Linked DNA regions of Salinivibrio kushneri. The protein of the gene in region 1 interacts with the protein of each later gene in a pairwise test. Links are inferred from orthologs where the notes say so. Each region holds a gene or a part of one and is shown on either strand. Other genes may lie near its edges. The genes, in order: N8M53_RS00840 and lysA.

What was found.
Region 2: the proteins of N8M53_RS00840 (region 1) and lysA interact in binary tests that used the Escherichia coli proteins (3 or more experiments, as listed by UniProt). The link is inferred for Salinivibrio kushneri from one-to-one orthologs.

What each region holds. Positions count from the first base shown.
Region 1 is NZ_CP114588.1:170,096-176,505, forward strand. Bases 1-2,776 are described here. They hold N8M53_RS00840 (response regulator), read left to right. Parts: upstream 1-928; coding sequence 929-1,624; downstream 1,625-2,776. Other genes in these bases: fieF (CDF family cation-efflux transporter FieF), read right to left, coding at 1-227; N8M53_RS00835 (Spy/CpxP family protein refolding chaperone), read right to left, coding at 305-760; cpxA (envelope stress sensor histidine kinase CpxA), read left to right, coding at 1,612-2,776. In the rest of the region: more of cpxA, read left to right, coding at 2,777-3,012; tRNA (uridine(34)/cytosine(34)/5-carboxymethylaminomethyluridine(34)-2'-O)-methyltransferase TrmL, read left to right, coding at 3,076-3,540; tpiA (triose-phosphate isomerase), read right to left, coding at 3,591-4,358; N8M53_RS00860 (5-carboxymethyl-2-hydroxymuconate Delta-isomerase), read left to right, coding at 4,623-4,985; N8M53_RS00865 (DUF3135 domain-containing protein), read right to left, coding at 4,988-5,341; N8M53_RS00870 (hypothetical protein), read left to right, coding at 5,402-5,590; N8M53_RS00875 (ferredoxin--NADP reductase), read right to left, coding at 5,581-6,324; N8M53_RS00880 (helix-turn-helix transcriptional regulator), read right to left, coding at 6,334-6,410. UniProt on the Escherichia coli protein: Response regulator member of the two-component regulatory system CpxA/CpxR which responds to envelope stress response by activating expression of downstream genes including cpxP, degP, dsbA and ppiA.
Region 2 is NZ_CP114588.1:2,711,386-2,721,439, reverse strand. The notes cover bases 1-2,935. They hold lysA (diaminopimelate decarboxylase), read left to right. Parts: upstream 1-808; coding sequence 809-2,062; downstream 2,063-2,935. Other genes in these bases: N8M53_RS12480 (DUF484 family protein), read left to right, coding at 2,898-2,935; dapF (diaminopimelate epimerase), read left to right, coding at 2,071-2,901; lptM (LPS translocon maturation chaperone LptM), read left to right, coding at 674-784; cyaY (iron donor protein CyaY), read right to left, coding at 285-596; N8M53_RS12505 (class I adenylate cyclase), read left to right, coding at 1-234. Also shown: more of N8M53_RS12480, read left to right, coding at 2,936-3,590; tyrosine recombinase XerC, read left to right, coding at 3,587-4,558; N8M53_RS12470 (HAD-IA family hydrolase), read left to right, coding at 4,560-5,288; N8M53_RS12465 (DoxX family protein), read right to left, coding at 5,285-5,728; N8M53_RS12460 (DNA-binding domain-containing protein), read right to left, coding at 5,732-6,472; N8M53_RS12455 (DUF692 domain-containing protein), read right to left, coding at 6,469-7,308; N8M53_RS12450 (DUF2282 domain-containing protein), read right to left, coding at 7,363-7,623; uvrD (DNA helicase II), read left to right, coding at 7,866-10,046. UniProt on the Escherichia coli protein: Specifically catalyzes the decarboxylation of meso-diaminopimelate (meso-DAP) to L-lysine. Is not active against the DD- or LL-isomers of diaminopimelate.

The DNA.
Region 1 (6,410 bases):
CCATGACCAAAGCTGTGTTCACTGTCCGCGGGCTGAACCGCATAGCGCACCACGAGCAAGTTAGTGACGGAGGCAAGCAAGTCGAGCAGTGAATCAACAAACGAGGCCAGCACACTGACCGATCCGGTGAGCCACCACGCGATGAGTTTGGCTAATAGGAGGAGGGTCGCAACACAGGTGGCTGCCCACGCCGCGGCTTCGACCCAAAACGCATACTTTTTTGTCATACTAAGGGCAGTCGGTTAATCAACACTGCCCTCAAGTATATATGCCCTTGACGGCAAACGTATGACACGGCGCAGGTTTAGCGCCAACAGTCACCTTTTTGACCCGACTGGTGATGCCCCCCTTTGCCACGGTGACCGTGACCGCGCTGGTCCCGTTTTTCCATCATGGTATCGAAAAAGGCGCTTTGTTGCTCAGGTGTTAGCACTTGCAACATCGCATGTTGGTGACGAGCGTGAGCCAAACGACTCTCAAGGTTAGGTTGTGACTGAGACGACAATAGGTCGCGCACCGCTGCTTCATCGAACGTCTCTTGGGTGAGCAGTGTATGCATGTTGGTATGGAAGTCGCCTCGTGCTTGTTGGCGCTGGGCTCGGTAGTCATCTCGCAATGCTTCAAGCTGCGTCTTTTGCTCAGCGGTCAAGTTCAGGTCACGCCACATACCGCGGTCCATGCCACCGCCAAAGTGCGGGGCAGCCAAGGTGGGAAGGGTCACTGCCGCAAGTGCCAAGCCAATGGTCAAGCGTTTCATCATCTTTCTCCTTTAGTGGGTTGTTTACCCTGTTAGCCTACGTGCTGGGATGTAAAGTGACGTTATTGGGTGTAAAGATGGGTAAAGTCACGCATGTGCGTGAGCCGCTATGATAGAAATACACCCTGTGCGGTGTCACAAACACGCCACGTTGGGAATGAGTGTAAAAGCATGTATCAAGTTTTAATCATCGATGATGACACAGCGTTAACAGGTCTTCTGAGCGAACTGCTGTCCTTGGAAGGATTTTCGGTGCGCTGCGCGGATAACGGCCAAGTGGGTTTGGAGATGGCCAGTGCGTCACCGCCCGATATCATTTTGCTGGATGTGATGATGCCAGTGCTCAACGGGATGGAAACCTTGCGCCAGCTACGCGCCACCTCCAACGTGGCGATTTTGATGCTCACTGCACGAGGTGAGGAAGTGGATCGCGTGATGGGGCTAGAGTTGGGTGCGGATGATTACTTAGCAAAACCGTTTAGCGATAGAGAGCTACTGGCAAGGATGCGTGCTATTTTGCGCCGCACGCAGGCCGTCACTGTGACTGAGGCATGCGCAGATGATGAGCCGGTACTGGCCCATCATGATGTGCGTGTTTACCCGCGCCGGCTGGAAACCCTGTGCCAAGACTCACCAGTGGATCTGACTGGAATGGAAACGGAAATGTTGGTGTGCTTACTGCAGCACCCTGGAGAAGTGGTGAGTAAAGCCTTGCTCAGCGAACAAGTACTGGGCAAGCGCTTAATGCCGTTTGATAGAGCGGTAGATGTGCATATCTCCAACTTACGCAAGAAGTTGCCAGAGCGCCTTGATGGTAAGCCAAGGATAAAAACATTGCGCGGGAAAGGTTACTTATGGGTCGATTAACAGCGCTGCGGCATCGTCTCGGTGAGCGTTGGGGGCAAATACCGTTTCTTGGCAGCCTCTATGGTCGGGTTTTTATCATTTTTTGGCTCACCTTACTGGTGGTGCTCGCGGCAGTGATGTGGGCCCAACGTGGTGACCCGCGTAGCCTGCATGCGATCCCATCCGCGGAAAAAGCGCGTATTGCGGCTCAGATTGAACAAATGGTTTCTGTGTCGCAGCGCCGAGGCCTCCCTTTGTCTGTGTTGGCGGCGCGGCAAAACCAACATCACGGCCATCGCCGCGCACCATTCAAACTCTACTGGGTGCCTGACAGCGCGACGCTCGATATGTTGCCTCGAGAGTTACGTCACTTTATGTCACGCACCTCAGACTCCGCTACCCCCATGCAGCGTCTTTATCGAGGAACCATGCTCGCTGGGCCGTTTCCGGTTGTGACGCCTGAAGGCGCAGGGCGCTTTTATCACGCTAGACGTTGGCAGCCTCGGCTACCCTTTGTCCTCAAAATACTGGAAAAACCGGAACATTTGTTGGTAGTAACCATGCTGGTGAGCACCCCTTTGCTGTTGTGGCTAGCGTATACTTTAACGCGCCCGGCCAGGCGTTTTCAGGCGGCCAGCCGACGGGTGGCGCACGGTGAATTAGTGACCGATCCTCAGCTTGAGCAAGGTCCGAGGGAGTTTCGTGATGCAGGGCGAGGTTTTAACCAAATGGTCACTGCGCTTAATCAGATGGTGACGGGACAACAACAACTGGTATCAGATATTTCTCATGAATTACGCTCGCCGCTCACGCGTTTGCAAATGGCGCGGGCTCTCGCTGCGCGTGAGCTGGGCGATAGCGAGGCGTTAGCGAGAATTGAACGCGAAGCAAGCCAACTCGAGGCGCTGATCAGCGAGTTACTGACCTTGTCACGCTTACAATCCCAAGGCCATCTCGAACGAGAAAGGATCAGTGCCGAGACCTTGTGGCAAACAGTGATAGAAGATGCCCAGTTTGAAGCCAGTCAACAAGGTAAGCAAGTCACCAGCAATGGGATCCCCGATGCCATGCTGACCGCCAATGTGCGCCTAGCACGTAGTGCCCTAGACAATGTATTACGCAACGCCATTCACTATGCAGACCAACAGATTAACATCACGGTGGAACGAGAGGAGGCACAGTTGTGCATTGTGGTCGAAGATGATGGACCTGGGGTACCAGAGACGATGTTAAAAGACATTTTCCGCCCGTTTTACCGAGTATCGGCCGCGCGTGATCGCCAAAGTGGAGGCTCAGGGCTTGGACTGGCGATTACCGCACAAGCGATTCAACAGCACGGTGGGCGGGTTAACGCGGCCAATCGCCCTCAAGGTGGGCTGGCGGTGTGTTTATATTGGCCATGTGGTTAATATTGCGCAATCCACAAGCGGTTGCGACAATACCGCCTTTGCTGGATTTTGCGGGTCACTGCTATGTTTGATATCGCGCTCTATGAGCCTGAAATTGCACCGAATACGGGCAATATTATTCGCCTGTGTGCCAATTGCGGCGCGCACTTACATCTGATTGAGCCGCTAGGGTTTGATCTTGACGAGAAGAAAGTCCGTCGCGCGGGATTGGATTATCACGACCTTGCGCGCGTAACACGGCATAAAGATTACGCAGCCTTTGCAAAAGCGATGGCGGGGCGTCGTATTTTTGCGTGTACCACCAAAGCAACCCAGTTTCACACCCAAGCCTCATTCCAAACCGGCGATGTATTGCTGTTTGGTCCGGAAACGCGGGGATTACCCAATACGCTGATCCAGTCGCTATCAGAAGATCAGCGATTGCGGATCCCCATGCAGGCGGACGCTCGTAGTCTTAACCTATCCAATGCTGTGGCTATCATTGGCTATGAAGTTTGGCGTCAATTAGGGTTTGCCGGCGCACAATAAAAAACGTCCCCAGTCAGGGGACGTTTTTTTAGGCGTTTAGTGTCAGTCGCTTACGCTTTTTTCGCGTCAGCCGCTGCTTTCGCGATGGCCGCAAAGCCCGCTGCGTCAAGCGCGGCACCGCCAACCAAGGCACCGTCGATGTCTGGCATTGCAAACAGCTCCGCCGCGTTGCCAGCTTTTACCGAGCCGCCGTATTGAATAACCACTTTGCTCGCCACGTCTTCACTGTAAGATGCAATGTGCTTGCGAATCGCAGCATGGATATCTTGTGCTTGCTGTGCGGTAGCCGCTTTACCGGTGCCGATAGCCCAGATTGGCTCGTAGGCGATCACGGCATCGTTCAAGGCTTCAACCCCTTGTGATTGGATCACAGCGTCAAGCTGACGTGCGCATACCGCGAGGGTTTCGCCGGCTTCGTTTTGTGCTTCAGACTCACCGATACAAAGCACAGGCGTTAGGCCGTTTTCTTTTAAGAAAGCAAACTTCTGCGCGACAAACTCGTCAGACTCTTGATGATATTCACGACGCTCTGAGTGGCCGATAATGATATGGGTCGCACCAAAGTCTTTCAGCATCTCTGCAGAGATATCACCGGTGAATGCGCCGCTGTTGTGTGTGTCGACGTTTTGCGCACCGAGTTTGATGGCGCTATCAGCCAGCAGTTGCTCGGCTTGGGCCAAATACATGACTGGTGGCGCGACGGCAACGTCTACGCCTTCAACACCTTTAAGTTCAGCGTTTAGGCCGTTAAGCAGTTCAGTGACCATGGCTTTGCTGCCATTGAGTTTCCAGTTACCCATTACCAATGGACGGCGCATAGGAATTCCTCCGCGGTTTAGTTGATTTGAAGTCAAAAGATGTAAAGAAGGTAGTCTATTGTAGCGCGGCCTTCTCTGTTTAAAATCATAGAATGGCGAGAATGCTTTCGTTTTTACCCGTTTTAGGACGAAAAGGGAACCTTAAGGTAGTAAATTTTCATCAGAATGACAGGCTGGCATCGACAAAAGTGTGACGGTCGCGCTCGTGGTAAGGCAAGACTTTCGGCACTATGCGAGTTGGCGTTTTTTATGGAGGGACGTTTTATGCCCCATCTGGTGATGGAATACACAGACGCACTGGCCGAGCGCGTCAATATCGATCAATTGGTGGATGACTTGCACCGTGCCGCGATTGCTACCGGCTGCTTTGACCCTGAGGCCTTAAAGTCGCGCGCTGTTCCTTGTGGTGTGTGGCGGGTTGGTGCCCAGTCAGACCGCAGTGAATTTGTCCACGTAGAGTTTCGTTTGCTTGCCGGACGCAGTGACACGCAAAAAGCAGCGATTAGTGACGCACTCACCGCACCGCTACGCGAGCACGCCGGTCACGTGAGCAGTTTAACGGTAGAAGTCCGTGATATGGACACCAACAGCTACCGTAAGTGGGTGGGTGACAAGCAAGCAATGTAAACCTAACTTGGACGCTCGGGCGCATTGGCGGTCGCTTTTCTGGCGGCTTGGCCGACGCGAAAGTCCATAATGTCCGCTTGATGACTGCGCAGCTCTTCGGGTGCCGTGAAGGCGGTGGCAAAACGCGAGTATTGGCGGGTGAGAGCCTGAAATAACATCACGTTGACGTGTAATGGGTTCTTGCCATGGTCAATCATTCGGTTGATATGGCTTAACATCGCATGTAGCTGAGGTTGAGTGGCGTAAGATGCATTGGCGATGACATCTTCACTCATTCTAAGTCTCAGCTCTTCTAGTGCACGAGGGTCAGACTCAGCCAGTGCCGCTAACTCATCGAAAGAGGGGAGGGTTTTCATCGCTTACTCCTTACACGCAGCCGATCATCTGAATCGTGTTACCAAAGCGTTAATTTAACTATGAGCCGAGGGCTGGTGGGGATCAAATTAGGCGTGTCTGGCTATATTGACGGCCTGAATGGAGATGCAGACGGGGGCGAGGGCAATCGACTGAATCCGAATTGGTTTTTGCAGTTAATTCTTGTCGATAAAAAATCCCTGCTTTACCGTATGCGTGTCAGCAAAGCAGGGGGAATGGCTTACCAGTAATGCTCGGTGGTGACGTTGCCAGGCTTACGGCGTAGGTTTTTGCTTAGCCCTTTGCCTTCCAGTAGTGTTTTCACTTCTTTGACCATGGCTGGGTTGCCACACAGCATCACTTGGCTTTGTTCAGGGGTAAGGGGAAGACCCACTACCCGTTCAAGCAGCCCGTCTTCGAGTGCGTGAGTCACGCGTCCAGAGAGCGCACCAGCGGTCGGCTCACGACTGACAAAGGGCTGAACCACCAATTGATCGGGGTATTGTTCTTGCAGCGCGTTAATGCGCGCTTGGTAGGTTAAATCCGCCGCAAAACGCACGGCATGCACCAGTATGATTTTCCGAAAACGCGACCATACGTCCCCTTGCTCCATCAAAGAAATATAAGGGCCAATTGCCGTCCCAGTAGCAAACATCCAAAGGTGTTGGCCTTGCGGTACCTCATCAAGGGTGAAATAGCCAGCCGGGTCTTGAGTGATCATCACATTTTCTCCCGGCTCCAGTGCGTGGAGGCGGGGCGACATTAAACCGTCTGCAACGCGAGTAGCATAAACTTCTAAGTATTTACTGTGTGGAGGATTCACGAACGAGTAGGCACGCTGGATCAACTTGCCATCGATCTCCATGCCGAGTTTTGTGAATTGGCCTGCCTTAAACGGCTCGACAGGGGCGGATAACACCAGGCTGAAGAGATCCTTTGTCCAATGTTGGTTCTCCACTACCTCAGCCTTGATCCAAGTGGCCATATTACCTCCTCACGTCTTTTCTCCAATACGGTATGTGCAGCGGCGCTGTCCTGAGACGATATGCTCTTCGCGCTCAACGCGATACG
Region 2 (10,054 bases), 2.5 Mb from region 1 along the record:
AGCGGTGATAAAACCGAGATGGTACAGGGCGTGAACCGCTTCTATACCTCCTCACACGACCGCTATAGTTACAGTGCTAACTTTATCAACTTTAACTTGCCACAGTTTTATCAAATCGTTACCGATGATGGTGGCGACACACATGCGCTGCCCTTTAAGTGTGATGGCCAGATGCAGCCGCCACGGCCACCGTCTCAGGGTGGGTTTGCCGGACAAGTCGCTTCATTTAAATAAACATGAGATCCCGATGCTCGGGATCCCATGTGTGCTTTCCCTGTAATTGCTTACCAAGAAACAGGCTCACCCGCGTGTTTGCTGCACTCTTGTTGCACTAAATCCATCAACACCAGGCCTGTTTTGCTGCAAGTCCATTTACCGTCTTTAAGGCCAAAGTGGAATCCACCACTTTTTGACGCCACCCATATTTCTTGCATCGGCTCTTGGCGGTTAATGATGATTTGGCTGCCATCATCAAATTCCAGCGTCATCACGTTGCCAACGCTCTCATAATCGATGTCGGCGCCTGAGTCATCGATACCTTCTTCAATGGCCTGCATTTGTAAATCGACCAACTGATGATATTCCGTTGTGTTCATCCCGTTACATCCTATTGCTTTTCATGGTTGTGATGCGATTATAGAGGGCATTGACTCGATAATCACTGGCATTCACTATGCGAAAACTCGTCATTTTACTGATGTTCACTGGCATCATGACACTGACCGGCTGTGGCCAACAAGGGCCCCTGTACTATCCGGACGAACAACCGACGCAAAATCAATAATCAACCACAACAGGGAAGAGCACCTTGGACTATTTCAACTATCAGGACGACGGCCAGCTGTGGGCCGAATCACTGCCCTTGACCCAGCTTGCCGATGAGCACGGCACACCCTTGTACGTTTACTCGCGAGCCACCTTTGAGCGCCATTGGCATGCGTTTGATCATGCCGTGGGCGACCACCCGCATTTGGTGTGTTACGCCGTCAAAGCGAACGCCAATATCGGTGTGTTAAATGTGCTAGCACGCCTGGGATCAGGATTTGATATTGTCTCTCAAGGTGAACTCGAGCGCGTGCTCGTCGCCGGTGGTGATCCCGCGAAAGTGGTGTTTTCTGGCGTAGGGAAAACGGCCGCAGAGATGCGTCGCGCACTGGAAGTAGGTATCAAATGCTTTAACGTAGAATCACACTCTGAACTCGACCGCTTAAACCAAGTGGCGGGTGAGTTAGGTGTGCAAGCGCCGATATCGTTGCGCATTAACCCAGACGTTGATGCCAACACCCACCCCTACATCTCAACCGGGCTGAAAGACAATAAGTTTGGTATTGCGTTCGACCAAGCATTGAGCAGCTTCCGCTATGCCGCCAGCTTGCCACATTTGAATGTGGAAGGCATTGATTGTCACATCGGCTCGCAGCTGACCGAACTCGCGCCTTTTATTGAATCTACCGACCGTTTGTTGGCGCTGATTGATACCTTAGGCGATGAAGGCATTGCGATTCGTCATCTCGATGTCGGTGGCGGACTGGGGGTCACCTACAGTGACGAGAAGCCGCCTCAGCCTTCTGAGTACGCTAAAGCCCTGATGGCGCGTTTGGACAATCATCGTCATCTTGAGCTGATTTTTGAGCCAGGCCGTGCGATTGCTGCCAATGCAGGAGTGTTGCTGACCAAGGTCGAATTCCTCAAGCACAGTGAGCACAAAAACTTTGCCATTATCGATGCGGGGATGAACGATTTAATTCGTCCGTCACTGTATCAAGCCTATCAAGAAATCATCCCTGTGGTGCCGCGCCAAGGGGAGCCACAAACCTATGATTTAGTAGGCCCAGTGTGCGAAACCGGTGATTACTTGGGCAAAAACCGCTCGTTGGTGCTAGAAGCGGGCGATTTGCTGGCGGTGCGCTCGGCGGGCGCATATGGCTTTGTGATGGCGTCAAACTATAATTCACGCTGCCGCCCGGCCGAGGTGATGGTCGATGGTGACCAAGCGCATCTTGTGCGCGAGCGCGAGAGCTTGGCGTCGTTATGGCAGCTTGAACAGCGCCTACCAGAATAAGGATTGGCATGCAGGTACAGTTTGCAAAAATGCACGGACTGGGCAACGACTTCATGGTGGTTGACTGTGTCACGCAAAACGCGTTCTTTTCGCCGGATCTGATTCGGCGTCTGGCTGATCGCCAGCGTGGCGTCGGGTTTGACCAGTTACTCGTGGTTGAACCGCCTTACGATCCCGAGACGGATTTCCACTATCGCATTTTTAACCCTGACGCATCGGAAGTCTCTCAATGTGGCAATGGTGCGCGCTGTTTTGCGCGCTTCGTGCGAATGAAAGGGCTGACCAATAAGCATCAGATCAGCGTGAGCACCCAAGCCGGTAAAATGCTGCTGCACATTGAAAACGACAATCAGGTGCGCGTGAACATGGGCGAGCCGGAATTCACACCGGGGAAAATTCCGTTTCGTGCCAACTCACAAGAGAAAACCTACTTGATGCGGGTGGCGGAGCAGACCTTGTTTGTGGGTGCCGTGAGCATGGGCAACCCGCATGTAGTGACTGTGGTCGAGGATGTTGACCATGCCGACGTGGACACCTTGGGACCGCTACTTGAAAGTCACGAACGCTTCCCTGAACGGGTCAATGCCGGCTTTATGCAGATCCTTTCCCGCAATGCGATTAAGCTTAGAGTGTACGAGCGCGGTGCCGGCGAAACCCAAGCCTGTGGCAGTGGCGCGTGTGCCGCGGTTGCGGTCGGGATTATACAAGGCCTGCTTGATGAGCAAGTAACGGTGAGTTTACCCGGTGGAGATCTCCGCATTCGCTGGCGTGGGCCGGGTCATCCCTTATCAATGACAGGCCCAGCGACACATGTATTTGATGGACAATTGCAATTATGAATGATGGGGTAGAAGCCTCGACACTGGAAACCATGCCTCTTAGCGATGAGGCGGTGGCAGCGTATTTAAAAGATAATCCAGATTTTTTTATTCGCCATCGCGATTTACTGACGCAGCTGACCGTGCCACACGGCGAGCAAGGTGCAGTATCGCTGGTGGAAATTCAACTTAAGCGCCTGCGTGAGCGGGTGGCGGAGCTGGAAGAAGACATTACCCAACTGATGAGTCTAGGGGCAAAAAACGATGCCCTGTTTCGTGCCTTTGCCGAGGCGCATCAGGCGCTGCTGCGTGCTAATACGCCGCAGGCGGTGCAAAAAGCATTGACGACGCTTAGCGAGCAACTGCAACTGAGCGTCAGCTTACGGGTGTATGCGCCTATCGACGGGCTGCAGAGCATCTCACGTCAGGCGGTGGATCAATTAAAGAGTCATCATTTTGCCGGACGTCGTTGTTATCTCGGACGCTTGCGCCGTGTGGATGCGGAAGCGGTGATGGCAACGCCACCGGAGCTAGGCTCTTTTGCGCTGATACCGATTAAAGGGGAAGGCAAAGAGTGGGGACTGTTGAGCTTTGCGAGCGCAGATGGCGGGCACTTTCAGCCAGAAATGGACACCCTTTTTATCGAACAGCTGGCGGCACACTTGGCCATCTTATGTAGCCAGTGGACGAACAAGGGTGAGCGTCAGTGACAGCGGTAACGTCTGACCAAGCGGCTCCCCGTTCACTGACGGTCCCTCTTGATCGCTTTTATCAATATCAACTCAGCGAACGGGGCCTCAGTGCCCATACGCAACGTAATTATCAGCGCCAGTTAGATAAGATTGTCGACTTTCTGAGCGCGCGGGGCATCGCTTATTGGCAAGATGTAGATGCCGACTGGGTGCGACAAATTTCGAGCCAAGCCAAACGCGATGGCCTCAAACCGGGCAGTATTGCGTTGCGGCTGTCCGCACTGCGCAGCTTTTTCGACTATCTCGTAAAAACCGAACAGCTTGCCGCCAACCCAGCCAAAGGGGTCGCCGCGCCCAAGCAAGGGCGCCAGTTGCCGAAAAACCTCGATGTGGATGAAATGAATCAGCTGCTCGAGGTGGATCAAGACGACCCGCTGTCGGTACGGGATCGGGCGATGATGGAGCTGATGTATGGCGCAGGGTTGCGTTTAGCCGAGCTGGTGGATCTCAACGTGCGTGATGTCTCGGTACGTAAAGGGGATTTGCGTGTCACCGGTAAAGGGGAAAAGGAGCGTATCGTGCCTTTTTCCGGCATGGCGAAAACCTGGGTGATGAACTGGCTAAAAGTGCGCAACCAGCTCCTCAAAGGGCCAGAAGAAGCGCTATTTATCTCTAAACTGGGCCAGCGAATTTCGCACCGTAGCGTGCAAAAACGTATGGCGGAGTGGGGACAAAAGCAGGCGGTGAACAGCCATATTAATCCTCACAAACTGCGCCACAGCTTTGCCACTCACATGCTGGAATCGTCTGGGGATTTGCGGGCGGTGCAAGAGCTGCTTGGCCATGCCGATTTAAGCACCACACAAATTTATACCCACTTGGATTTTCAACACTTGGCGAAAGTGTATGACGCGGCGCATCCCCGCGCCCGCAGCACAGAGGCTCGTAAACCCAGCGCAGGCAAAAAAAACAACTCGGAGTCGTGATATGAAATTTTATCGTCGCTTAAACGCGTTTGATGCGGTGAGTTTTGACTTGGATGATACCTTGTACGATAACTGGCCGGTGATCGCACGCGCGGAGGCGGCGCTAAGCGACTATTTGAGTGAGCACTGCCCACCGCTCGCCGCGCTTGATAAAGCCACCCTTGCGGGATTTCGTCGCCAAGCCCGTGATGAGAACCCTGCCCAACGCTTTGATGTTACCGCGATGCGGGTTGCCCAGCTGACGCTTGCCGGTGAACATGTGGGTTTAACTGCGGAGAAGGCGCGTGCACAAGCTCAAGCGGCGACGACCTTCTTTTGCGGATATCGCAGTGACTTTACTCCGCCGGCGCAAAGTGTGGCTTACTTAAAAGCTTGGTCCGAGAAACTGCCATTGGTGGCCATCACTAACGGTAATGTCGACACCGATGCGATTGGCCTGACGCCGTTTTTCCAGCATATTTTCCGTGCCGGTGAACACGGTGCGGCCAAGCCGAACCCGGAGATGTTTGATAAGGCGGCGCAGGCCTTGGGCATCGCCCCGGCGCGCATTTTACATGTGGGCGATCACTTAAGTTCGGATGTGGCTGGCGCGCGCCAAGTGGGCATGCAAGCCTGTTGGATCCGCCCAGAGCGCCAATCTCCGATGATGCGCAAAGGACGCACCTTACCGGATGTGGCGATCGACGATTTATCTGAGCTCGATACCCTTATTCAGCAGTGGCACCGCTAATCGGTGCCGCTTTGTTTGCGGGCTAGCCAGTTATCGAGGTTAAGCCAACCCGGCCCCCACACACTGACCACCAATAAGATCACGCCCCACATAATGTGGTCATCATAGCCACGCTCCCATAGCAGTGGGTAGGAAGCGACCGCGACAATGTTGAACACAAATAACGCCAAGGTCATGGGACGCGCGAGCAGGCCCAAAGCAACAAATACCGGCAAAATCAGCTCCGCCGTGGTCCCTAAATATGCGGCCAGCTGCCACGGCAGCAACGGAACCTGATACTCATACTCGAACAGGTATAGGGTGCTGTCCCAATTTTGGTATTTGATTAGCCCAGATTGAAAAAAAATCCATGCCACATAGACGCGGCCCACCAGAAGAAGTAGCGGTTGCAGTGGGGTAAGCGCGCGGGTGAAGGTGTGATTGATTATGGTTAGCCACATGGCTTACTCCTTAGCATTGCAGGCAGTCGTTGGGGTGGTAAACGCGTTCATGGCCGCGAGCTCAGACACACACGCCAGTTGCACTTCTGACAGGTCGCCTAATGGTGTGTGGGGGCAGGTTTTGAGCACACTGACATGATGGGTATTGAGCGTGTACCAATGCACCTTGTCTTGGTGAGCAACCAATAACAAAGATTGCGGCTTCTCGACCACCAAGCCTTCGAACTGCTCGGTGGCGATCGCTTGCCATACGTCACTGACCGCGTAGTCGCTTTCAAATAAACGGGCTTGCTGGTTGAGCGGTAAACAAACTTGCGTTTGTTGCTCAGGGCTTAGCAACGCGAGCGCGCTGCCTTCAAACGCCGGAGAGGGAGGGGCGAGGGTGAGTACCACTTGTGCCCACTCAAAACGGGCCAGCTCGGCGCAACACGGCACGGGCTCGATAATATTGGGTAGGGCGCGCAAGGTCGCATCGAACTGTGCGCCATAGTCTTCCATCACCCCAGTTTGCGGGGGATGCATCATCGCATGATGACGCGCTACCGCATCAAAACACGCCTCACCTAATAGTGCACAGGTCTTGGGATACACGCATTTTAAGGTGTCAGTGAGGGTGACCACATAATGGTTGCGATAAATCTGCAATCGCTTGTCAGCGGCAACACGACCGTCTTTTATCGGCAGCGGTTGTGGATCATCTCGCAATGTATCAGCAAAGGCCTGCTGCAGGGTTGCCAGCGTCATACCGCCTCCTTGTGTCGAGCCAGTCGGTGGCGGGCTTTGGCCGCTTCTGCTAACAATCGCTCGGGCGCGGGCAAGTCGCTATCCCACTCAATGAGGGTGTGGCGAGGGCCGTGGCGGTCAATCCACTGTTGATAGAGCGTCCACACCGCCTCGCTAACCGGTTGGTTATGGGTGTCTATCCAAATTTCTCCTGCGGGGGTGTGTTTGACGGTAAACCCAGCAAGGTGAATTTCTTTCACCGCATGGGCGGGAATCGCGTCAAGGTAGGTACTGGCGCTAAAATCATGGTTAAACGCGCTGACATGAACGTTATTTAAATCGAGCAGCAAATCGCAGCCCGTGCGAGCGTGCACTTCGGCGATAAATTCCCATTCGTGGTAGTCACCCTGAGCAAAACATAAATAGCTCGATGGGTTCTCAATCAGTAGGGGGCGCTGTAGCGCATCTTGAACCTGTTGCACATTGGCGCAAAATACTCGCAACGCTTGCTCGGTGTAAGGGAGGGGGAGTAAATCGTGAAAGTGTTGCCCGTCTATCCGGCTCCAACTTAAATGGTCAGACACAAACAGTGGCTCGACGTGTTTGACCAGTGTACACAGTTTGTCTAAATGGGCCCGATCAAGCGGCTCGTCGCTCCCCAGCGATAATCCCACGCCATGACAGCTGATGGCGTAATCCTCACGTAATCGCATCAGGGTTGAAAAAGCAGGACGGTGAGGGCGGAAATAGTTTTCACTGTGAATTTCTAGCCAGCCAAGCTTTGGGCGATATTGGTCGAAGTAGGCGAGATGGGGTTGTCTGAGCCCCACGCCGGTCAAAACGGTTGCCTCATCCATGGTCGCTCCTTGTGATCAAGTGACAAAGCCCGGGACAAGCCCGGGCGCGCCATATCAGGATGACGAGGTACTGCCGCCGGCTAAGCGATCGCACAAGCCTTTTGGTACCATCACAAACGCATCTTTTTGGCCGTCTTCGGTGGAGGTGCCCGCGCAGGAGCTGGTATTGGTGGCGCAGTCATTTTGTCCGGCTTTGGCGACGCCATAGCATTTTTCTTTTTCTGCCGCGTGGGCCGGTGCGCTAGTGAGTGTGGTCGCGCCTACAGCCAGTAATCCTGTCACAGCAGCGGCAACCGCTAGGTTAGTGTGTTTCATCATGCTTCCTCTTCTTGTTCCGTATTGGTGTTATCAGCCCACTGATTCGTGGTGGGCATATAAACCAAGATAGGAAAACACTGCGCAATCTTTCACCACTAAAGCGGTTTTTTTGCATGGTGAGGGCTAACTTGCTGAATGTTTGTTTAAAAAAGTTGCGTCGGGATCGGGCGCGCAATTTAGTGGCGAGCTGGTATAATCGCTAACCAGTGTATAAATACCCAGTAAAATGGCAGGTGGCGATGGACGTATCAACTCTTCTTGACGGACTCAACGACAAACAGCGTGAAGCCGTGGCCGCGCCGCTCGGCAACCATTTGGTGCTGGCAGGTGCTGGCAGTGGTAAAACCCGAGTGCTGGTTCATCGTATGGCTTGGCTAATGCGGGTGGAAGAGGCGTCGCCGTTCTCGGTGATGGCGGTAACCTTCACCAACAAAGCGGCAGCGGAAATGCGCGGCCGTATCGAGCAATTGATGCAAGGCACCGCCTCTGGCATGTGGTGCGGCACCTTCCACGGCATTTGCCATCGTATTCTCCGTGCCCACTATTTAGACGCCAACCTGCCACAAGACTTCCAAATTCTTGATTCAGATGACCAGCAGCGCTTGCTACGCCGGTTAATTAAAGCGCAAAACTTGGATGAAAAACATTGGCCCGCCAAGCAAGCGAGTTGGTACATCAATGGCAAAAAAGACGAAGGCTTGCGTCCCAAGCACATTGATACCCGCCATGATCCGGTTGAAAGCACTTGGCTGCGGATTTATCAGGCTTATCAAGAAGCCTGTGACCGCGCCGGTTTGGTGGATTTTGCCGAGATCTTGCTGCGAACCTTAGAGTTATTGCGCGATAAAGCGGTGATCCGCGAACACTATCAAGCACGTTTCCAGCACATTTTGGTGGATGAGTTCCAAGATACCAACAACATCCAATATGCGTGGCTGCGTATGATGGCCGGCCAACAGGCGCATGTGATGATTGTGGGGGACGACGACCAATCCATTTACGGTTGGCGTGGCGCGAAAGTCGAGAATATTCAGCGTTTTCTGGACGATTTCACCACCCCTCAGACCATTCGTTTGGAGCAAAACTACCGCTCAACCAGTACGATTTTGCAAGCGGCGAACACCCTAATTGAAAACAATGCCGACCGGATGGGCAAAAGCCTGTGGACCGAGGGCAAAGAGGGTGAGCCCATCTCTGTGTATGCCGGTTTTAATGAACTGGATGAAGCGCGTTTTGTGGTCGGTAAAATCAAAACTTGGCAAGACGAAGGCGGCGCACTCACTGATAGCGCGATTTTATACCGCAACAACGCCCAATCTCGGGTGCTGGAAGAAGCCTTAATTCAAGCTGGCTTGCCTTATCGTATTTACGGTGGCATGCGCTTTTTCGAACGTCAGGAAATCAAAGATGCACTGGCGTATTTACGTTTGATGGCCAACCGCAATGACGATGCGGCGTTCGAGCGGGTGGTAAACACGCCCACTCGAGGGATTGGTGATCGCACCCTTGAGACGCTTCGTGGCGCGGCGCGCGATCGCGGCCAAACCTTATGGCACACTGCCGAGCAAATTTTGGCAGAAAAAGCGCTGGCAGGGCGCGCGGCCAATGCATTGGGCCGGTTTATCGAGCTGGTCAATGCGCTAGAAGATGACACCCGTGACATGGCACTGTATCAACAAACCGATGCAGTGATCCGTCACTCCGGCTTGCGCGCCATGTACGAGCAAGAAAAAGGCGAAAAGGCGCAAGCACGCGTTGATAACTTGGAAGAGTTGGTGACCGCCACGCGCCAATTCACGCCGCCAGAAGAGGCGGAAGCGGAAGGCATGACACCACTGTCGGCATTCTTGGCCCACGCCGCCCTTGAGGCCGGTGAAGGCCAAGCGGACGAGTTTGATGATGCGGTCCAATTGATGACCTTGCACAGTGCCAAAGGCCTCGAATTCCCCTTAGTCTTTATGGTCGGGGTGGAAGAGGGCATGTTCCCCAGTCAGATGTCAGCTGAAGAAGCGGGCCGCTTAGAAGAAGAGCGTCGCCTTTGCTATGTCGGCATGACGCGAGCGATGGAAAAACTCTATCTGACCTACGCAGAAATGCGCCGTGTTTACGGCAAAGACATGTTCCATAAGATCTCGCGCTTTATACGTGAGCTGCCCGAGGCCTGCTTGGAAGAAGTGCGTATGCGTGCCAATGTCTCACGCCCTGCTGCAAGCGGTGGTCGTTTTTCCAAAACGCAGACTCAGGAGAACTTTAACCAAACCGGATTTAGTTTGGGTCAGCGGGTTCAACACCCTAAGTTTGGTGAAGGCACCATCATCAACTTTGAAGGCAGTGGCGGACAAAGCCGCGTGCAAGTTGCCTTTAATGGGGAAGGGATTAAGTGGTTGGTGACTCAGTACGCCAAACTGGAAGCGCTTTAATCTCGGCT